DNA from 4 places in the Microbispora sp. NPDC046933 genome. Region 1 is predicted to be linked to each of the others. Evidence: riboswitches for the same ligand, from Rfam matches in the RefSeq annotation. Region 1 holds a riboswitch; each other region holds the start of a gene.
The links. Region 1 has a riboswitch for cyclic di-AMP ahead of ABZ857_RS40565 (NlpC/P60 family protein). Riboswitches for the same ligand answer to the same signal wherever they lie in the genome.

Region 2: it holds a riboswitch for cyclic di-AMP, as region 1 does, so the genes downstream of both, ABZ857_RS40905 (hypothetical protein) here and ABZ857_RS40565 (NlpC/P60 family protein) in region 1, are expected to answer to the same signal.
Region 3: it holds a riboswitch for cyclic di-AMP, as region 1 does, so the genes downstream of both, ABZ857_RS04510 (C40 family peptidase) here and ABZ857_RS40565 (NlpC/P60 family protein) in region 1, are expected to answer to the same signal.
Region 4: it holds a riboswitch for cyclic di-AMP, as region 1 does, so the genes downstream of both, ABZ857_RS28685 (CHAP domain-containing protein) here and ABZ857_RS40565 (NlpC/P60 family protein) in region 1, are expected to answer to the same signal.

Annotation. Positions count from the first base shown of each region.
Region 1 is NZ_JBEYWW010000052.1:3,162-8,480, forward strand. Features, by position in the region: gene ABZ857_RS40555 (RDD family protein) at 1-421, opposite strand, end outside; gene ABZ857_RS40560 (amino-acid N-acetyltransferase) at 569-1,120, opposite strand; cyclic di-AMP (ydaO/yuaA leader) riboswitch at 1,522-1,675, shown strand; gene ABZ857_RS40565 (NlpC/P60 family protein) at 1,829-2,788, shown strand; gene ABZ857_RS40570 (LuxR C-terminal-related transcriptional regulator) at 2,825-3,073, opposite strand; gene ABZ857_RS40575 (helix-turn-helix domain-containing protein) at 3,147-3,557, opposite strand; gene ABZ857_RS40580 (NADP-dependent oxidoreductase) at 3,653-4,576, shown strand; gene lysS (lysine--tRNA ligase) at 4,895-5,319, opposite strand, start outside.
Region 2 is NZ_JBEYWW010000053.1:26,319-31,637, forward strand. Features, by position in the region: gene ABZ857_RS40895 (site-2 protease family protein) at 1-884, shown strand, start outside; gene ABZ857_RS40900 (DinB family protein) at 922-1,431, opposite strand; gene ABZ857_RS40905 (hypothetical protein) at 1,501-2,427, opposite strand; cyclic di-AMP (ydaO/yuaA leader) riboswitch at 2,444-2,582, opposite strand; gene galT (galactose-1-phosphate uridylyltransferase) at 2,653-3,711, opposite strand; gene ABZ857_RS40915 (DeoR/GlpR family DNA-binding transcription regulator) at 3,795-4,598, opposite strand; gene ABZ857_RS40920 (TIGR03086 family metal-binding protein) at 4,825-5,319, opposite strand, start outside.
Region 3 is NZ_JBEYWW010000002.1:428,296-433,614, forward strand. Features, by position in the region: gene ABZ857_RS04505 (YafY family protein) at 32-1,048, shown strand; gene ABZ857_RS04510 (C40 family peptidase) at 1,185-1,691, opposite strand; cyclic di-AMP (ydaO/yuaA leader) riboswitch at 1,822-1,979, opposite strand; gene ABZ857_RS04515 (isochorismatase family protein) at 2,589-3,026, shown strand; gene ABZ857_RS04520 (hypothetical protein) at 2,962-4,053, opposite strand; gene ABZ857_RS04525 (hypothetical protein) at 4,124-5,032, opposite strand; gene ABZ857_RS04530 (FAD-dependent monooxygenase) at 5,171-5,319, opposite strand, start outside.
Region 4 is NZ_JBEYWW010000024.1:32,087-37,405, reverse strand. Features, by position in the region: gene ABZ857_RS28695 (zinc-binding dehydrogenase) at 66-1,028, shown strand; gene ABZ857_RS28690 (IclR family transcriptional regulator C-terminal domain-containing protein) at 1,065-1,865, opposite strand; gene ABZ857_RS28685 (CHAP domain-containing protein) at 2,147-2,809, opposite strand; cyclic di-AMP (ydaO/yuaA leader) riboswitch at 3,116-3,258, opposite strand; gene ABZ857_RS28680 (amidohydrolase family protein) at 3,481-4,329, opposite strand; gene larC (nickel pincer cofactor biosynthesis protein LarC) at 4,326-5,319, opposite strand, start outside.

The DNA of each region.
Region 1 (5,319 bases):
ACTGCTGCTGCCCGTAGCCCTGCTGCGGGCCGGTCTGGCCATAACCCTGCTGGCCGTAGCCCTGCTGCGGGGGCTGCTGCGGGCCGGTCTGCCCGTAGCCCTGCTGGCCGTACTGCTGCTGCCCGTACTGCTGCTGGCCGTAGCCCTGCTGCTGGGCGGCCTCCTGGCCGTAGCCCTGCTGCGGGCCGGTCTGGCCATAGCCCTGCTGGCCGTACTGCTGCTGGCCGTAGCCGCCCTGGGCGGGGTCGTAGCCGGGCGGCTGCTGCGGGCCCGTGTGCTGCCCGGGGTGGCGATAACTGACGACCGTGACGTCGGGGTCGTAGTCCTGGGCCTGTCTGTCCGTGTTGTACCCGGGGTTCGATGACGGCGGTGGCGTCCCGTCCGACTCGTCCTGGGGGTACGGCGGCTGTCCGGTGCTCACCGTGTCACCTCGTTTCGAAGACGCATGCGCCGCATGTCTGTAGCACACGCTGATATTGCCAAAAGTAGCGACAGGTGTATCAACAGTCACCTTTGCAGCAGATGACAATCACCGTCAAGATCGATGATCAATGCCCATCAATGGCGATCAATGACGGTCGAGGTGCAGCAACATCCGGGTGTTCCCCAGCGTGTTCGGCTTGACGTGCTCCAGGTCGAGGAACTCGGCGACACCCTCGTCGTACGACGCGAGCAGTTCCGCGTACACCTCCGGAGAGACCGGGGTGCCCTGGATGGGCCTGAAGCCGTGCCTGGCGAAGAACTCCACGGCGAACGTGAGGCAGAAGACCCTCCGCACGCCGAGGTCCCTGGCGGTCTCGATGAGCGCGGCGACGATCCGGTGGCCGACGCCCCCGCCGCGTGCCGTGGGGTCCACCGCGACGGTCCTGATCTCGGCCAGGTCCTCCCACAGCACGTGCAGCGCGCCGCAGCCGACGACCTGCCCGCCCGTCTCGGCCACCCAGAACTCCTGGACGTCCTCGTACAGGGTGACCGTGCTCTTCTTGAGCAGGCGGGGACCGGAGCCCGAGTACGCGTCGACGAGGCGCCGGATCACCCGGACGTCCGGCGTCCTGGCCCGGCGCACCGTCACGGCCGTGGCACCCGATCCGCTGGATGTCTGCGCGGCGACCTGCTCCATGGTCGGCCAGCCTAGCCGGACCTCCGCCGATCCCATGGGGTCGGCGCGGAGCGTCTTCCTCGCGTCTTCCTGGATAACGGTCATTCCCAAACGCCGCATCCGACATGGCGCCTGACCGTCCGTAGCCTCCAGGATACGGACGGATGCACAGCCGCACCCCGAGGTGGCCGTTCCAGTTCGTCCCACTTTTTCCAGCAGTCCGAGCAGCACATCCAATGCCTCAGATCGCTCTAAACCCAGGTGAACACGGACGCATCACTACCGAGCCCGTGACCCGACTGTGATCGTTTGGTTGTCAAACGTAGACGGGTTTCGGAGTTCTGGTTGAGCAAGAACTCGCCGTGCACTATCGTCCAGCGACGATGCCGGTCATCGTGAGCGCTCACGGCGACCGGGCGCCGAATCTTCGAGCACCGAGTGCGAAGGGGAACCGGGGACCCAACTGCAGGATCAGGATCGGTTCGGTCTGAGATCGTCAAGGGGTGAATCCGCCAAGGTAGGGCTACTCCGGCCCGAACCCGTCAGCTAACCCGGTAGGCGCTCAGTAGTGCCCCGCAGTACGGCCCCGTCCCGACGACACGGGCCCGCCGGCGGGGCACATGTGGGAGAGGAGCTCGGTTGCGCATGCGTGGAGGACGGCCGACGGGCAGGCACGCCCGCCGCCGACGGTCCGGATCCGGCACGGCCGGTCCGGGTGCCATCCGCCGCTTGGCGTTCGTCGGCGTCGCGCTCACCGCGATCACGTTCGGCGCCCCGGTGGTCCGCGCCACCGCCGACCCCAAGCCGAGCCTCAAGGAGCTCACCGAGCAGGTCGAGAGCCTCTACACCGAGATCGAGACCCTCACCGAGCAGTACAACGGCGAGCGCGTGCGTCTGAAGGCGGCCGAGCGGTCCGCCGACCTCGCCAAGAAGAACCTCGCCAAGAGCGAGGCCGAGCTGGAGGTCCGCCGGCAGAAGGCGAGCGCCCTCGCGCAGCACTCCTACATGACCAACGGGCTCGGCAACGCGCTCGTGCTCATCGACAGCGACGCCGACCCCCGGCAGTACCTGGACCAGGCCTCCACGCAGTACGCGCTGGAGCTGCAGGAGAGCCAGGAGGTCGCCGAGGTCACCAAGGCCATGGACGCCGCCGCACGGGCCAGGGAGAGCGCCTCCGCCCGGCAGGCCGAGGTCAAGAAGCTCCTCAGCGGCCTCGACTCGCAGCGCGACAAGATCACCAAGCTGATCAAGAAGACCGAGAGCAACCTTTACCGGCAGGTCTCCCGGACGGTCGGCAGCGAGACGCGCAGGAGGATGTCGTTCCCCATCGTGGGCGACGGCAAGGCCGCCCAGGCGGCGCGCTGGGCCCTCGCGCAGCAGCTCAAGCCGTACGTGTGGGGCGCCGAGGGGCCCGGCTCCTTCGACTGCTCCGGCCTGGTCATGGCGGCCTACCAGTCCGTCGGCATCAGCCTGCCCCACTACACGGGCGACCAGTGGACGGCCGGCACGCACATTCCCCGTGACCAGCTCCGCCCCGGCGACCTGGTGTTCTTCTACTCCGACCTGCACCACGTGGGCATCTACATCGGCGGTGGCTACATGATCCACGCGCCGCGCACGGGAGACGTCATCCACATCGCGAAGATCGCCGGGCGGCCGTTCGCGGGAGCGGTGCGCGTCGCCGACTGAGCCTCCCCAGAGGGAGGCCGTGGGGGCGGAACGCGGTCAGATGAGGCGGCGGCGCGCCGCCCAGGCGACCGCCTCGATCGCGGTCGCGACGCCGATGCGGTCGCAGATGCACCGCAGCCGGCGCCGCACGGTGCGCCCGCTGACGTCGAGACTGCGGCCCACCCGGTCGGCGGTCACGCCCTTGGCCAGCTCCGCGAGGAGAAGCAGGTCCTCTTCGGTGAGACCGGCACGGTCAAGCTCCGAGGCGAGATTGTCACCTCGGTAGACGACCTCGGGAACACCCATCGTCCGCCCTCCCCCACGACGATGATTCGTCGGCCCACCCTTCAGGGACGGTAAACGCCTGCAATGAAGGTCGTCAAGGTTCGGGGTCGAGCCGCCGGTCGTACGCCTCCCTGGCCGCCTCCACATCCTCCATGTGAACCTCGGCCCAGCGCTTGATCGCTTCCAGCAGCGGCATGAGGTCCTCGCCCAGCGGCGTGAGCCGGTAGTCGACCCGGACCGGCACCGAGAGGGTGACCGTACGGGAGACCAGGCCGTCGCGCTCCATCGTCCGCAGCGTCTGCGTGAGCATCTTCTGGCTGACGCCGGCGATCGTCCTCGCCAGCTCGCTGTACCGGAGCGGGCCGTGGGCGAGCGCGGTGAGCGCCAGGCTCACCCACTTGTCGCTGAGGGTGTCGAGCAGCTTCCGCGACGGGCAGGTCGCGACGTACGCGTTGTACCGCTGGCGCGCCTCCTCGCGGCGCTCGGCCGCCGTCCGGGTGGCCATGTCTTCCCTCCGCCTCCCTTACGCACTTTCAGGTGCCTTCTTACCCGGAGAGAGTAGCTCTCCCTACCCTGCTTGCCGTACGGAAGGAGGAATTCATGAGAGCACTGGTGGCACAGGGCGGCGCCGTACGGGTCGTCGACGTCGCCGAACCCGAGCCGGGGCCGGGACAGGTGCGGATCAGGGTCGAGGCGGCGGCCGTGAACCCCGTCGACCTGCTCACGGCCGCGGGCGCCCTCGCCGATCACAAGCTCATGCCGCACCAGGAGACGTACGCACTCGGCTGGGACGTGGCGGGCGTGATCGATCGCGTCGGTCCGGGCGTGACGGGCATGCGCCCGGGGGAGCGGGTCATCGGACTGTCGGACCGGCTGACGGATCCACTCAAGGCCCAGGCGGACCTGGTGGTGCTGGACGAGACGGCCGTCGCGCCCGCGCCCGCCGGAGTGGCCGCGCCCGAGGCGTCGACGCTGCCGCTGAACGCGCTCACCGCCGCCCAGGCGCTCGATCTCGCCGGGCTCGCCGAGGGTGGGACCCTGCTCGTCACGGGCGCGGCCGGTGGCCTCGGCGGCTATCTCGTGGAACTGGCCGTGGCACGGGGGATCAGGGTCGCCGCGGTCGCCGCGCCCGGCGACGAGTCACTGGTGCGGGGCTTCGGCGCCGAATGGTTCGTCCCGAGAGGCGCCGACCTGGCCGGGGCGGTCAGGGCCCTCGTTCCCGGCGGTGTGGACGGTCTGGTGGACGCGGCGGTCGTCGGCCTGCCCGCCCTGGACGCCGTGCGCAACGGGGGCGCGTTCGTCGCCGTCGGCGCCGGGCAGGCCCCGATCCCGCTGCGCGGCATCCGGGTCTCGACGGTGTTCGTCCGCGCCGACGCGGCCCAGCTCCGGGACGTCGCCAAGCTGGCCGAGGCGGGACGGCTGACCACGCGGGTCGCCGGCACCTATCCCCTGGAGCGGGCGGCCGAGGCGCACGAACGCCTGCGGAGGGGCGGCCTGCGCGGCCGGCTGGTGCTGTTGCCCTGAGTTGCCGAACACCCTGAGTTGCCGAACACCCTGAGTTGCCGAACACCGTCACCTGCCGGACACCCCGAGCTGCCGGCACCCTGAACTGCCGGGCACCCTGAACTGCCGGGCACCTTGAACTGCCGGACACCCTGGCGTGCGGGTCCCTGCCTTTTGGGCGCTCTGACGCCGCCACCGGTCCGCGAGGCGACCCGGAGGCGTCCCGGAGGCGTCCCGGAGGCGTGTCGGCACGGCCGCGGGCCGGACGGCCGTGCCGTCCGGCCCGCGGCGCCGGCGTTCAGGCGGTGTGACCCGCCTCCAAGGAATCCGACACGCCGATCAGGCGCGACCGAGCAGCTCGCGCACCCGGTCGCGGCCCACGGCCAGCAGCAGCGTGGGCAGCCGCGGGCCGGTGTCGCGGCCGACGAGCAGCCGGTAGAGCAGGGCGAAGAACGCGCGCTGGGCCGCCTTCAGCTCGGGCGTGGCCGCCTTGGCGTCCATGTCGAGCCCGGCCTGCACCTTCGGCACGCCGTACACGAGCGTGGTCAGCCCGTCGAGCGACCAGTGCTCGTCGAGGCCCTCCGCCAGCAGGCGCAGCGACTCCCGGTCCTGCTCGCCGAGCGTGTCGAGCAGCTCCTTGTCGGGCGTCTCGCGCACCTGCGTGCGGTCCTCCGCGGGCACGTACGTGTTCACCCAGTGCTGGGCGCGGTCGAGCCGCGGCCGCAGCTCGTCCAGCCCGGCGATCTCCGGGTCGAACGCGCGCA
Region 2 (5,319 bases), on a different contig from region 1:
TCGCGTTCGTGCTGTTCGCGGTGGTGGTGATGGGCTTCGGCGTCCGCGTGCAGACGCCGGTCGTGTCCTCGGTGTCCAAGTGCGCCATTCCCGCCGCGGAGGCGGACACGCGCGACTGCCGGCCGGGCGATCCCACGACGCCCGCCGCCAAGGCCGGCCTGCGCCCCGGCGACCGCATCGTCGCCATCGACGGCTCGCCGATCACCGACTGGGAGACCGCCCGGCGGCTCATCCGCGAGCACGGCGCGGGGGTGACGACGCTGGGCGTCGAGCGGAGCGGGAAGCGGGCCGACGTGAGGGTCGACCTGATCGCGCAGGACCTGCCCTCGCTGACCGACCCCGACAAGGTCGACAAGAACGCCGGCTTCCTGGGCGTGAGCCCGACCGTCGTCGTCGAGAAGAAGGGCCCCGGCTACGTCGTCGGGCAGATGTGGGACCTGACCGAACGCACCGCCGTCGCGATGGTCAACATCCCCAAGAAGATGGTCGGCGTGTGGAACGCCGCGTTCTCGGGAGACAAGCGCGACCCGAACGGGCCGATCGGCATCGTCGGGGCGGGCCGGATCGGTGGCGAGATCGCCGCCTCGGACATCCCGGTCGAGAACAAGATCGAAATCTTCATCAGCCTGCTGGCCGGGCTGAACCTCGCGGTGGGCATGTTCAACCTGATCCCGCTGCTGCCGCTGGACGGCGGGCACATCGCCGGCGGGCTGTGGGAGGGCCTCAAGCGGGCCTTCGCGCGGGTGCGCCGCCGGCCCGCCCCCGGTTACGTGGACGTGGCCAAGGCGCTTCCGCTGACGTACGTCATGGCGGCCCTGCTTGTCGTGATGGGCGGCCTTCTCATCTACGCCGACCTCGTCAATCCGGTCCGCCTGTCCGGCTGAGCTCCGTCTGTCCGGCTGCGCCCCGCCGGGCGGGGGGCTACTCGCCGGTCACGCCGTCGATGCGCTCGCGCAGCAGATCGGCGTGGCCGTTGTGGCGGGCGTACTCCTCGATCATGTGGCACATGATCCAGCGCAGCGAATAGTGGACTCCCTGGCGGTCCGCCTTCGTCATCGCGTCCAGGTCGGCGCAGGCCTCCTCGGCCGCCCGCGCGTGCTCGATCTCCGCGCGCCAGGTCGCGAAGGCCTCCTCGGCGGACGCGGTGTCCACGTTGTCGAACTCGCCGTCCGGGTCGTCGTCGCTGTAGTAGATGCCGCCGAGGTCCTCGCCGTTCAGCCGCCGCCGGAACCAGGACCGCTCCACGTCGGCCATGTGCCGTACGAGGCCGAGCAGCGACATGCTGGAGGGCGGCACGGAGCGCAGCCGCAGCTGCTCCTCCGTGAGGCCCTCGCACTTCACCGCGAGGGTCTGACGGTGCCAGTCCAGCCAGGCGCGCAGCATCGCGCGCTCGTCCGCGACGACAGGGGGATCGATACGTGTGTCGGTCATTCCGGCATCCTGCCCCGAGCCGCGGCGCGGAGTCACGTCAATTGAGGTCGCTTCAGGCGGCCTGCGGGCCTAGTACATCGAGATGTGTACGTGGTCGTAGTGGTTGGCGGTGATGCCGCCGCGGTCGGACATGGTCCGCCAGCCCGGGTGGCCGAGGTTGTAGATGCGCTGCTGCCAGATCACGTACATCACGCCCAGCTTCGGCCCGTTCTTGATGGCCCAGGCGGCCAGGCTGTCGCCGAGCGCCTTCATCTCGGGGGAGGGCATGGCGCCGCCCGAGCTCATCATGAAGTCGCAGGCGCGCCCGAGCGGGTGCTCGCCGCTGTTCTCGGCGCGGTAGCAGCCCACCGGGAACCGCAGGTCGAAGTGCTTTTCGACCTCGGTGCGCATGAGCCGCATCCGGGGCGTGATGTTGTCGGCGCCGCCGGGTAGCTCCGGCGCCCACCCGCCCGTGCGCTTGCCCGGCGCGGTCGGGATCAGCGCGTCGAGCCTGTCCTTGATCTCGTCGATGAGATCCTCGGCGTCCTTCCGCTGTCCCGCGACCTCGGCGGCCTGCGCCTTGAGCTGTTCGGTCAGCGTCTTGGCGGCGTCCGCGGCCCGCTGCCGTTCGGCGCGGACCTGGTCGAAGCGCGCGAGCCTGGCGGCCTGCTCCTCCTTGAGCTGGTAGTTCAGCGCGGCGGTGTTCATGTCGGGCAGCGCCATCGCGCTCTCGGTCTGGTAGCGCAGCCCGGCCATCTGCCGTACGGCGTCCCTCGCGGCCTCGTAGTCGGTTTCGGCCTTGGCCAGCCGGCCGCGCGCCGCCTTCTCCTCGACGCGGGCCTTGGCGAGGGCCACGCGTTTGGCGTTGTAGTCGCCGATCAGCCGGTCGACCTTCTTCCGCAGGTCCGACAGCTCCTTCTTGAGCTGCTTCTCCGTCGGTTTGGGGTCGGCGGCGCCCGGGGCGGCCGTGCCGAACACGAGGACGGCGGAGGCGAGCACGCCGACAGCCAGGGGCAACGCGCGGGGCAGAGCCCACTCCTCTCCATCTGCCGACCGGGTTAGCTGACGGGTTCGGGCTGGAGGAGCCCGGGCAGGCGACTGCCTTGACCCCAGGTGCGTGGTTGGGTCCCCGGCTCCCGGGCAGGGTGCCCGGGATTAGGCGTACCGGCTGTGACCGCCGGTGTCAGGGATACTAGTGGTAAAGAAACGATGGCTGCCACCCAAGTCGCAACCATTCGGAGATCAAGCCGTTACCACCTCGCGGAGCATTCGGGCGGCCTCCTCCGGGAGCACGTCGTTGACGAACGCGCCCATGGCCGACTCCGATCCGGCGAGATACTTCAGCTTGTTCGGCGCCCGCCGGATCGTGAAGAGCTGCAGGTGGAGATAGGCGAGGTCGCGCCGGTAGGTGACCGGGGCCTGGTGCCAGGCCGCGACATAGGGCATGACGACGCCGAACAGCCCGTCCAGGCGGCGCAGCACCTCGATGTAGAGCGGCGCGAAGGCGGCCCGTTCCTCGGGCGACAGCGCGGGGATGTCGGGCACCCGGCGGTGCGGGTAGACGTGCACCTCGAACGGGTACCGCGCGGCGGCCGGGACGAAGGCCGTCCAGTACTCGTTGGCGGCCACCACCCGCGGCCCCCTCCGCTCGGCGGCCAGGACGTCCGCGAACAGGTTGCCGCCCCGGTGGCGGGAGGCGGCGTCCAGCATCTGGCGGGTACGCGGCGTGACGTACGGATAGGCGTAGATCTGCCCGTGCGGGTGCGGCAGCGTGATACCGATCTCGGCGCCGCGGTTCTCGAAGCAGAAGACCTGCTCCACGCCGGGCAGGGAGGACAGCTCGGCCGTGCGGTCGGCCCACGCCTCGACGACCAGCTCGGCCTGCGCGTCGCTCAGCGAGCTGAACGACGCGTCGTGGTCGGAGGTGAAGCAGACGACCTCACAGCGCCCGATCCCCGGCCGCACCTCGCTCAGCCCGCCCACCTGCTCGTACGCGCCCGTGTTGAAGCTGAACGACGGGAACCGGTTCTCGAACACCGCCACCTCGTACGGCGAGGGGATCTCCGAGCCGGGATGGGCCGGGCAGAGCGGGCACTCCTCGGCGGACGGCAGGTGGGTGCGCGTCTGGCGGTGCCGGGCGACGGCCACCCACTCGTCCGTCAGGGGGTCGTAGCGCAGCTCGGAGGCGAGCGGGCGCGGCGGCAGGTCCCTGGGGTCGGCGGCGCTGTGGTCGGCGTCGTCGCGCCGGTCGAAGTAGATCAGCTCGCGGCCGTCGGCGAGATGGGTGATGGTGCGCTTCACAGAGCGGTCTCCAGCTTCACAGAGCGGTCTCCAGCTTCACGGTGCGGTGTCCCGGGTCACAGCGGGCTTCCAGAGGTCCGGGGTCACAGTGCGTTCTCCAGCTCGGTCTCCCCGGACGGATCGGCGAGGAGGAGCTCGCCCGCGTGCTCCGACAGCGCGGCGCGCGCCTCCTCCGGCAGGCCGACGTCGCTCACGACCATGTCGGCTTCGCCGAGGGTGGCGATCGTGCTGATGCCGATCGTCCCCCACTTGGTGTGGTCGGCCAGGACCACGAGCTGCTGTGCGGCCGCGATGAGGGCGCGGTCGGTCTCCGCCTCCAGCAGGTTGGGGGTGGTGTAACCGGCCCGGACGCTCATGCCGTGCACGCCGAGCATGAGCGTGTCGACGTTCAGGGAGCGGACGGCCGCCACGGCCACCGGGCCGACCAGCGCGTCGGAGGGCGTGCGCACGCCTCCCACCAGTACCACGGTCTGGTCGGGCCGTCCCGCCCGGTGGAAGACGTCGGCCACCTGGACGGAGTTGGTGATCACGGTCAGCTCGGGCACGTCCACCAGGTGGTGGGCCAGTGTCCAGGTCGTGGTCCCGGCCGACAGGGCGACGGAGCTGCCCGGCCGGACGAGCATGGCGGCCCGGCGGGCGATGGCCTCCTTCTCGGCCTGCTGCCGCACCGACTTGGCCGCGAAGCCCGGCTCCTCGGTAGAGCCGGTGCCGGTGGCGGTCGCCCCGCCGTGCACCTTGACGATCAGGCCGCGCTCCGCGAGGACCTCCAGGTCGCGGCGGATCGTCATGTCCGAGACCCCGAGGTCGCGTACGAGCTGCGCGACGCGCACCCCGCCGGTTCTGCGTACCCTCTCCAGGATCGCCTGCTGCCGTTGCTGGGCCAGCATCCACCACTCCTGTCAACAGATTCAAACAAATTATGCCGCACGCACGTGGAGACATGTTGAGTTGGGGTCCGGGTACTTGCCGCTCGCGGTCCGGGGGAGGACATTGAGCGAAAGCCGTACTCGACGGAAGGCGGTCGTGATGGGCAGGCGCGCACGCAAGTCGAAGGCACGCAAGAAGAAGAAGGCCAACCACGGCAGGCGGCCCACAGGCCGGTAGACGGCAGTCCTAGGGGTTCCTGCCCCAGGCGGCGAGCAGGTGAGTCTGCTGGTCGGCGCCGGCCGGGACGTCCCGCTCGTCCCCGATCACGCCCGCCTCGCGGTAGTCCTCCCGCGCCTTCTCGAACCATTCCGAGCAGGAGGCGACGAGCTCGGGGTCGAGCCGTTCCGGCCCGCCGATGGCACGTGCCAGGTCCCAGGTGTGGATCAGCGCGTCCGCGAACAGCTCGGTGATGTACTCCTCACCCGGCACGTCGCCGAAGGACAGGTGGGTCACGCTGGTCAGGGCGCCCTCGGCGTACACCGCCTGGACGGCGCCCTGCGCGGACGCCTCGAACGCCTTGAGCGGGTCGTCGCCGAGCACGTCGCCCTCGAAGGCGTCCCCCACCTCGGCGACCGTACGGCCGGACAGCAGCTCGGGGGCCCACAGGTTCTCGGCCACGACGTGGTTGACGAGCCCCCGGACGTCCCAGTCGACGCAGGGGGTCGGCAGCTCCCACTGTCC
Region 3 (5,319 bases), on a different contig from region 1:
ACCGCCCAGTATTTTCACTAGGTTGTGTGACGTGGCTCGACCTACTCACCGCGTGCTCACGCTGTTGGAGCTCCTGCAGTCGGGAGGCATTCGGACGATGGCCGAGCTCGCCGACCGGCTCGGCGTCGACGAGCGCACCGTGCGGCGGTACGTGGACCACCTGATCGACCTCGACGTGCCCGTCGAGTCGGTGCGCGGCCGCTACGGGGGGTATCGGCTCGCCCCCGGATACCGCATGCCTCCGCTCATGCTGAGCGAGGACGAAGCGCTCGCCGTGCTGCTCGGCCTGGTCGCCGGTCGCCGGTCAGGGTTGACGACGACGACGGGCACGGCGAGTGAGACGGCGGCGGCCAAGATCCGGCGGGTCCTGCCCGAGCGGCTCGCCCGCAGGCTCGACACCGTGCTCGGATCCCTCGCTTTCACGGCTTCGCCCGGCGGGTTCGCCGCCCCGGAGACCGCGGTCCTGCTCTCCGTCGCCGATGCGGTGCGCCACCACCGGCCGATCTCCATCAGGTACACCGCCGCCGACGGCCGGCGCAGCGAACGCACGCTGCATCCGTACGGGCTCGTCGCCCATGCGGGCCGGTGGTACGTGACGGGTGCGGATCCCGGGATCGGCGAGGACCGGACCTTCCGGCTGGATCGCATCGCGGATGCGAGGACCCTGCCCGGTTCGTTCGAGCCGCCCGCCGGGCTCGATCCGGCGCAGCACGTCTTGTCAGGGTTCGCCAAGGCTCGGTATCGGCATGAAGTGGTCCTGCGGATCCAGGGGACGGTCGAGCAGATCCGCGCCCGGCTTCCCGCCGGCGTCGCGACTGTGGAGGAGTCCCCGTCCGCGGGAGGCGCGGATCCGGAGACCGAGGGCTGGCTCCGCGTCGAGTTGCGAGCGGAGCGGCTCGACTGGTTGCCTCCGGTGCTCGCGTCGCTCGACCGGCCGTTCGTCATCGAGCGGCCGGACGAGCTCCGCGGCCTTGTCGTCGCGCTCGCGGACCGGCTGGCGGCCTCCGCCCGCAAGGTCCCGCCGGCGCCAGGCACAGGTGTCGCCTGAGGCGGAGCACTATGGTGTCAAGGCGCCGAACGGCTACTGCGGACTCGGCGTGAGTCGCGCGTCGGCGGAGATGTCCCGGCAGGTGGCGGCCGCGTCGGGACATCTCCGCCGAGGAGGTCTCCACGGCGGCTCGGGGTCAGACTCCGGGACGTACGGCGGTGAGGAAGCCGCTCCTCCAGTAACCGTTGATCTTGTCGACGCTGACCACCGCGCCGCTGTGAGGGGCGCTGATCACCTTCTTGTGCCCTATGTACATGCCCACGTGGCCGCCGCCGTTGGTGAAGATGAGGTCGCCGGGCTTGAGATGTGCCAGGGAGACCTTCTTCTTGACGGCGTCGAGCATCGACCACGTCGTACGCGGGAGCTTGACGCCGGCCTTGCGCCAGGCGAACTGGACCAGCCCCGAACAGTCGAACGCCCGGGGGCCTGTGGCGCCCCATACGTACGGATCGCCGAGGTGCTTCTTCGCCACCCTGATGGCATGCTCGGCCTTCTCCTGCTGGAGAGCGGATTTGGTGAGCTTCTTGGTCGCGGAATCCTCCGCCGCGGAGGACGCGGGGGCCTCGCCGGTCGCGACCCCGGTGACGGGTGGCGTGGGGGGCTCGGGTGAAACGACCCCGGGGGCCGGGGGCGGGGCTGTCACCGTCCCCGGCGCGGCGGCCGCGGGGAGTGCGCTCAGGGCTCCCGCTGAGGCGGTGAGCGCGACGCTACCGATGGTGACGCAGGCAATGCGGAGCAGAGTGGTGGAGTTGGTAGACAGGGGATCTCTCCCTAGGGTCTTCCGCTTGCGCCTACCGGGTTAGCTGACGGATTCGGGCGGGGAAGTCGCCCTACGGCGCTGGCGCGCCGATTCACCCCAGACCTTCGTCGAAGGTCGACTGGTTCCCCGGCTCCGGGCCTCCTTGCTGCACGGATTCGGCATCACCGGCGCCCAGGGGGGCGGAGAGGACATGGCGACGGTGACAGTGGATGTTCGTTTCGAACACGGCCGGGCCGGGTTCGTAACGGCGGCGTCACGTGGACCCCGTCGTAGGGCAAGGAAACTACCAAGTAGCCCCATATTGTCGCAAAGGGTGCAAAACGGTAAGGATCACATAAAAAGGATCAAAATCGTAAAACCGCAGGTCAGGGCAATCATTGGATAAACAAATGTGGCGCTCGTCACACTCGTTGAGCGGTTCCGGGGCCGCCACGGCGGGCGCACATGGTCAGCGAACGGCTCGCGGGGGCGTGAGGTGCGCGGCCGGCGTCTTCGGGCTTCGGTGGCCGTGCGTCAGATGTGCGACGGCACGTCGTACGCGCTGGGCGGTGAGGGGGCTTTGGCCGTCACGGGTGCGCCCTGGTCGGCGGGCAGGCCGTTGCGACGGGCCAGCGTGCCCAGAGCGCTTCGGAGCGCCCGTGTCTCGTCGGGGGCTGAGGCCGTCGGTCAGTTCCGTGTCGAGTTCGGCCGCCGCCGCGGTGCACGCGGCCAGCAGTTCCCGGCCCTCCGTGGTGAGTGCCAGTGTCTGCCTGCGCCGGTCCCCGGGATCGCGCGCCGTACGTGCGTACCGGACCGTCCTGCTGGGACGACGCCGCCTGGCGTGAGACCGTCCTGTCGGCGGGCCGCCCCACCCTGGTGATCCGCGGGGTCACCACGGAGGTCGTGGTGCTGCGCACCGCCCTCGATGCGCTCGCGCATGGCCTCGACGTGCAGGTCCTGGTGGACGCCTGCGGGGGCATCGCCGCCCGCACCGAGGACGCCGCCCTGCGGCAGATCGAGGCCGCAGGCGGCGTGGTGACCTCCGTGGCGGGTTTCGCCGCCGACATGGGCGGAGTGAGGGACTCGCTCCGCCGCATGCTCACCTCTCCGCCTCCGGCCACGCCTCAGCCGGTACGACGACGACAACGCCCCACCGGTTCCCGAGGTCGGCCTGTCACCGCGTACGCCAGAAGGTGCCGTTGGCCGAAGGGTCGTCGGGGTCGCCCTGCGGCACGGTGAACCCCGCACCCCACAGTGTCGCCGTCCCGGGCCTGTGCGCGATCGAGAACAGGGCGGCGTCGGTGCCGGGCTTCCGGGGGATTGGGGCACTCCGCCACGCCGAACCCGTGACGTGCCACAGGGTCGAGTTCCAGTCGCTCTGCACGACCCACACGCCGCCCTCGCCGTCGGGCTCCACCTCCGTGTACGGCTGCGCGTTGGCGGCACCGATCGAGGTGGTCCATGAGCTGCCGTTCCAGCGCATGACCAGGGTGCGGCTGTAGGTCACGTCGTCGCCCTCGTCGTCGGCGCCTTCCCAGGTGACGCCGCCGACGGCCCACACGTTGCCCGGGCCCACGACGGCGATGTCGTGGAGGACAGCGGCGGCGTCAGGGGCGGGAAGCTTGATCGTGGGTGTGGGCGCCAGCGCCCAGGACTTCCCGTTCCACCGCATGATCGCGGGACGATCGCCCTTGGTCCCCGCCGCCCAGACGTCACCGGCCCTGTACGCGTCGACGGCGGCGGCGCGGGCCGGCAGCGGGACGCTCGTCCACGAGGACCCGTTCCAGTGTCTGGCCGAGGCCGTGGACTCGGCGACCGCCCAGACGTCCCTCGCGCCCGTTCCGTCGGCGTCGGTCGCGGAGAAGCCGCTGCCGAGCGAGACGGTGGTCCACCCGCGGCCGTTCCACCGAGCGGCCTTCCCCGGGCCGAAGACCCACACGTTCCTGTTCGAGGTGGCCGCGACGGCCTTCAGCTCGTACGGCGGGCTGCCGGGGACGACCTTCCACGATCCGCCGTCGAACCACTGGACCAGGCCCCGCTGCCTGCCGTTCACCACCCGGTGACCGGCCGCCCACACCGACCCGTCGCCCAGGACGGTGACGTCGTTGAGGACGTCGTCCCCGGGCAGCGTGTTCACCCTGGTCAGCCGCCACGCCGATGCGGCCTCCCCGGCCTGGCGGCCCTGGTGGGTCACGCCCGAGGCCGCCGTGGCCGGCAGGCACGCCAGCCCGAGCGCCGTCATGGCCGAGACGAATACGGTACGCACGATGCTCCCCTCCCGTTCACGAGTACGACGTCCGGGAGAGGTCATACGTTCACGCGGGTGAGGGCGGGACTCACTTCTTCTCCGTCCACGGCTCGTATTCGTCGTCCCCGGGGAGCACCCAGACCTTCACGTCGGGCCTGGTCATCGTCCGTAGCGGTGTCGCCTTGCCGGTCGTCTTCGAGATCCGGTAGACGGCCACCCCTGTCCTGGTCTTCGACCGGACGATCAGGCGTCCCGCCTCGTCGAAGTCGAGATCGTCCATGTGCTGCCCTCGGGGCAATCGCACGGTCACGGTGCCTCTCACCCGGCCGGTACGCAGGTCGAGCAGGCGTATCTTCCGATACTTGGGCCACGAACCGACAGGCGCCGCCGCCGTCACGTAGTCGTTCGCCAGCGCCATCGGCGACAGCCGCGTCTTCAGCCGCAACCGGGCGCGCAGCCCCCGGTCGAACACCGTCACCCGCTCCCCTTCCAGCAGCAGCCGCTTGCTGTCCGGGCTGAATCCCGCGAGCCCCCACGCGTCCGTCCCTCCTGGCGGCGGAAACGTCTTGCCTTTCCGCAGGTCCACCAGGACTCCCAGCCCCGGCGCCGAGGTCCCGGTCACCACGTAACTGCCGTCGTACGACACCGACGGCCACTCCTCGCCGATCGTGTACGCCGTGATGTTCCGGATCGCTCTTTCCTTGCCGTGCAGAGTCCGCTCGACGAACAGCCCGTCCGACTTGCGGAAGTAGAAGAAGTGCCGGCCGTCCCCGCTGATCAGGAACGCCGCCCGCGTCCCGGCGTTGACCGCGTCGCGGGGCGCCACGGCGAGGGCTTCGGGCACCTTCACCACGTCACCGTTGGTCAGCACCAGTTCCCAGGTCTGGGTTCGCTGGGCGTACGCGATCGTGACCGGTGCGGTGGCAGCCGCCGCGGGCTGCCCGCTCAGCGGTACGGCGGTCAGGAGAAGGGTCGCGAGAACCGTACGCAATCTCATGCCGTGTGAGATGCCGGAGAACCGTGAAATGTTGCGGGTTCCGACGAGAGGCGTACCCCCGCGGGGCCGTTGCGTGAGCGGTTCGCGGCGTGGCGGGCCCGGCCGTCGCGACGGCCGTACGAATGACGGTGTGCACGGCTACGAAGCCGGCGTGCGGTAATCCCTGATCGTGATCGCGGTCGCGGCCCTGCGGATCGGCTCGGTGACGCGCTCGATCATGCGGTTCCTTCCCGGCAGATGCGGCATCAGCCGCAGCATCAGCATCTGGAACCGGATCTGCGCCGCGG
Region 4 (5,319 bases), on a different contig from region 1:
GGCATGTCGTGCGGGGCGTGCCGGCGGCTCTCGCCGATGACGACGACTTCAGCGGAGGGTGGGACATGCGCGCAGCGCAGATCGTGGAACCCGGCAGGCCGCCGCTGGTGGCCGACCTGCCCGTACCCGTCGCCGGGCCCGGCGAGACGCTGGTCGAGGTCGCCGCCGCGCCCGTCACGCCGCTCGACCTGCTCTGCGCGACCGGCACGTCCTACTTCGGCAGGCCGCGCACGCCGTACGTGCCGGGGGTGCAGGGGGCCGGTGTCGCGGACGGGCGGCCGGTGTGGTTCGCGACGTCGGCCGGAATGGCCCCGGGCGACGGCAGCATGGCGCAGGCGGCGGCCGTGCCCGCGCGCGACCTCGTCGAGCTGCCCGCCGGGACCGACCCGGTCGCGGTGGCCGCGCTCGGGCTCTCGGCGGTCGCCGCGCACATGGCGCTGACGTGGCGCGGTGAGCTCGCCCCCGGCGAGCAGGTGGTGGTGCTCGGGGCGGGCGGCGTCGTCGGGCAGGCCGCCGTGCAGATCGCGCGCGTCGCCGGCGCCCGCAGGGTCGTCGCGGGCGCCCGCTCCCCCGCCGCCGGGGAACGCGCCCGCCAAGCGGGCGCGGACGCCGTGGTGGCGCTCGACACCGGCGACGTCGCCACGCTGGCCGCCCGCTTCGCCGAGGCCTGCGACGGGCCCGCCGACCTGGTGCTCGACCCGCTCTTCGGCCCGGCGGCGGCCGCGGCGGCCCGTGCCCTGCGCCCGGGAGGCCGGTGGGTCAACCTCGGCTCCTCGGCGGACGAGACCTGCCCGATCGACTCCTCCACGCTGCGCAGCAGGTCGCTGCGGCTGCTGGGATACACCAACAACGAGCTGACCCCCGAGCAGCGGGCCGCCTCGATCGTCTTCGTCGCCGGGCAGGCGGCGCTCGGGCGGCTGGCCGTCGCCCACGAGACGGTCCCGCTGGAGGAGGCCGAAGCCGCCTGGCGGCGTCAGGCGGCCGGAACCGCATCCGGCAGGATCGTCCTCGTCCCGGGGTCCGCCTAAGACCCGCTCACCACTCGTCGAGGCGCGGCCGGTGGGTCAGGAGGCCGTGACCTGCGGCACCGACTCGTAGAGGGCCCAGTCGGCGCTGATCGCGCCGGCGGTCTTCAGCAGCAGCGGCAGGTGGTCCTCGGTCAGCTTCTCCAGCGAGGTCTCGGCGGCGTGGCTGTTGACGTTCACGGCCGCGATGACGTTGCCGGAGCCGTCGCGCAGCGGCGCGGCCACCGACCGGATCCCGAGGGCGAGCTGCTCGTCGGTCAGCGCCCAGCCCTTCGCCCGCACATCGCGCAGCATGGCGTCGCGTTCCTGCGGCCCGGGCCGCCACCGCGGCTCGATGCCCGACCGGCTCGGCTCGGCCAGCACCCGCTCCAGCTCGTCCGGCGGCAGCGCGGCGAGCAGCACCTTGCCCAGGGACGTCTGGAGCGCGGGGAACCGCGTCCCGATCTGCACCGAGAGGGCGACGATCTTCGGCACGGCCACGCGGGCGACGTACACGATGTCGGACCCGTCGAGCTGGGCGATCGACGACGACTCGTTCGTCTGGGCGACCAGCCGTTCCAGGTGCGGCCGGGCCACCTCCCACAGGCCCATGGAGCGGACGTAGGACACGCCGAGTTCGAGCACCCGCGGGGTGAGGGCGAAACCGCCCTGCGCCGAGCGGGCGTACCCCAGCTCCTGCAGCGTGAGCAGGATGCGCCGCGCGGTCGGCCGGGCCAGGCCGGTCGCCGCCGCCACCTCGGTCAGGGACATCACCGGGCGTCCCGGCTGGAACGCCCTGATGACATCGAGGCCGCGCGCGAGCGCCTCGATGAAGTCAGGTCCGGTGTCGCCTCGTGCCATGAACGCCTCTTCCGCTCGAACTCGCCGAGTCAACTTTAGACCCTGACACCGGCGGGCTGTCCGCCTGTCGGCGGTCCGCGTCGTCCGGGATGCCCAGCTTCACATCACCGTAACGCGGCGTTCGGCGGCGACCCGTCCCCAGCGTGACCGCGCAGCGGACCTCTGTCCGCATTAACGGCGCCATGACAGGACGGTGAAAGTGTGGCCGCCGCGAAGCCGTACGGCGGCCCCGTGCGGACCACCGGCACCGCACCGGCCCATCGCCCTGGGAGCGCGGGAGGTCACCCGCGCCTGCGGTGCCGTCCGCCGGACGTCGCGGCCGCGGCCTTGACCCGGAGCCCGGTCACGGCGGTGGAGACCACCGCGAACAGCAGACCGGCCGGCAGGACGGCGTCGCCGGGCGACCACACGGCGTCGGGGGACTGGCCCTGCGTGGCCGCCATGTTCCTGACGGCCGGCCTCGCCGTGCCCTGGACGCTCGCGTGCACGGCCGCCACGGGCTGGACCGACACCGGCGCCTTCGGCTCCACCTTGACCTTGCGCGGCAGGCCATACCCGACGATCTTGCTCTTGTCGCGTACCTTCCGCTTCAGCCACACTCCGTCGACGTTGCCCTCGATCGTGTGGACCTTCCCGCCGACGACCTTCTCGACCACGCCGACGTGGTCGATGTCGCGGATCTTCTTGGACCCCGACCAGGCGAAGAAGACCACGGCGCCCGGCTCGGGCCTGTCGCTCCAGGCGTGATGTTTCTCGAACCACTTGGCGTGCCGCGTGGTCAGCGCGAACTCGCCGACGTGGTCCCGCAGCCCGGCCCGGTCCGCCGCCCAGGAGACGAACATGTCGCACCAGGGGGCGGTCTTGAAGTCGGGGTCCTTGGCGACGTTGTCGGCGTACCACTCGCCGAACTTCGTGTGTTTCCCGGCTCGTTCGCGGTAGCCCAGTTCGGGGCGGACGGCGTCGAGCAGCTGTCGAGCTATCGGATCGGTGGAAATCGGAGGCTCCTCATGGCGCGCTTCGAGACATGACGAACCGGCCCGCCGGCGTCACGGCAGGCATGACGGCATGGAGACATGACGGCATGACCGCCCGAGGACACGGCCGCGGCGGGGCGGAATCAGAAACGGGAGATGTGGCAGCCCGTCACGGGCGCGCCATCACCCCGGAAGCCTGGAGACGTTCCAGGGCGGGCATGTGGTCCGGCGACGTGACGCGGACCGGGTGGGCAGGTGGAGCCGACACTCCACGCGCTCTCCTCTCCTTGGCCGCCTACCGGGTTAGCTGACGGGTTCGGGCCAGGAGTAGCCCTACCGGATGGTCCGGATTCACCCCAAGAGACGTGGGTCCCCGGTTCCCGGGATCGAAGACATCCGGGATTCGGCGGTCGCCGGTCGTCCTCGGGTTGAGGACCGCTCACCGGCGAAATACACGGGAAGCTTAGTAGATAACAAGTAAGACACGGCCCAAAAAGCGGCAAACGGCACCATTCTGGCCGCCGCCGTCCAGTGCTTCCGCAGGTCCTCACGGTCGCGGGCCGCCAACCGTGAGATGCGCCACACAACCGCCCGGGTGCGCGGGCGGCGCGGACCCCCTGGCCCGCGCCCCGCCCTCGGCGTCAGAGGCGGTACACCCGCGCCGCCGTCCCCCGGAACACCGCGTCGCGCTCGCCGGGCGACAGTCCCGCGCCGGCGAGGAGCGTGTCGGCGGCGCCGGCCCAGGCCGGCAGGGACCCGGCGAGGAGGCAGACGGGCCAGTCGGAGCCGAACATCAGCCGGTCCGGCCCGAAGGCGTCGAGCACCACCTCGGCGTACGGCCGCAGCCGCGCGGCGTCCCAGTCGTCCCACCGCGCCTCGGTGATCATGCCGGACAGCTTGCAGGTCACGTTGGGCGAGGCGGCGAGCTCGCGGATCAGCCCGGCCCAGGGGTCCATCCCTCCGCGGGCGATCGGCGGCTTGGCGACATGGTCCAGCACGAAGCTCAGCTCGGGAAGCGCGCGTACGGTCTCGATCGCGGCGGGCAGCTGGTGGGGCAGGACGAGCAGGTCGTAGCTCAGCCCGGCCGCCGCCACCTGGCGCAGTCCGCGCCGTACGTCGTTGCGGGCCAGCCAGCGCGGGTCGGGCTCGCCCTGGACGAGATGCCGGATGCCGCGCAGCAGGTCGCCGCCGGGCGAGGCGGCCAGCGCGGCGAGTTCGGCGGCGAGATCGGGCCGGGTCAGGTCCGCCCAGCCCACCACGGCGGCGACGACGTCGGACCGAGCCGCCGTCGAGAGGAACTCCCTGGTCTCCTCCGCGTCGGGCAGCACCTGGACGAGCACCGACGTGCCGATCCCGGCCCCGGCCGCCGCGTCCGCGTAGTCGGAGAGCGTGAAGTCACGGCGGACAGGCGACATCTCCGGCGGGTCCAGCCAGGTCTGGGGTCGCCGGGACAGGTCCCAGATGTGGTGATGGGCATCGATACGCGTCATCGGAGAGCCTCTCGCGCGAGGTGCCGTAGGGGTTTCCCGGTCGCGGCGGCCAGCCTGACCAGGTCGTCGTGCTCGGGTTTGGCGCCCCACGGCCCATGCTTGATCCGCACGGCCTGCCCGTGCAGTTCGACGGTCTCGACGTGCCTGGGCAGCGCGGTCTTCTCCACCACGACGCGGCGCAGGCCCAGGCTGCCGGTCTCGGCGAGGACCAGGTCGCTCAGGGCGCCGGCCAGCGAGGGATCCGCCAGCACGTGCAGGACGTGCGCGGGCCGGCCCTTCTTCATCACGGCCGGAGTCACCCAGGCGTCGGCCGCGCCGGCCTCGAGGGCGCGCTCGATGACGTACGCGAGGACCTCCCCGGTCACGTCGTCGAGGTTGGTCGAGAGCACGACCTGCCGGACGGTCCCGGCCGGCAGGTCCGGAGCCGACTCTGGAACCGGCTCCGGTTCCAATGGGTCCGGCGGCGCCGTGGGCTGGGGCTCGGGCTGGGGCTCGGGCGTGCCGAGCATCGCGACCGTCACGTTGGGCCGGTCGGGCAGCACGCGGCTGCCCGCGCCGTACCCCGTGGCGCGGAGCGTCATCACCGGCGGCGGGCCGTAGACCGCGCCGGCCCCGCGCAGCAGGGCCGCCCCCGTGGGGGTGACCGTCTCCCCCGCCGCGGCGTCACCCCGGACCCGGGCCCCCGCGAGCAGTGCGAGGGTCGCGGGCGCGGGCACCGGCAGCACCCCGTGCCGGGTCCTGACCGTGCCGGAGCCCAGCGGGAGCGGCGCGCAGTGGACCCGCGTCACGCCGAGGTCGCCGAGCGCCGCCGCGCAGCCGACGATGTCCACGAGGGCGTCGTGGCCGCCGAGTTCGTGCAGGTGCACCTCCCCGGCGGGGACGCCGTGCAGCGCGCCCTCGGCCTCGGCTATCGCGGTCAGCGCCGCCTCGGCGACGGGCAGCCCCGTCCGGGCGGCCATCTCGATCAGGACCGATGCGGGACGCTCGGTG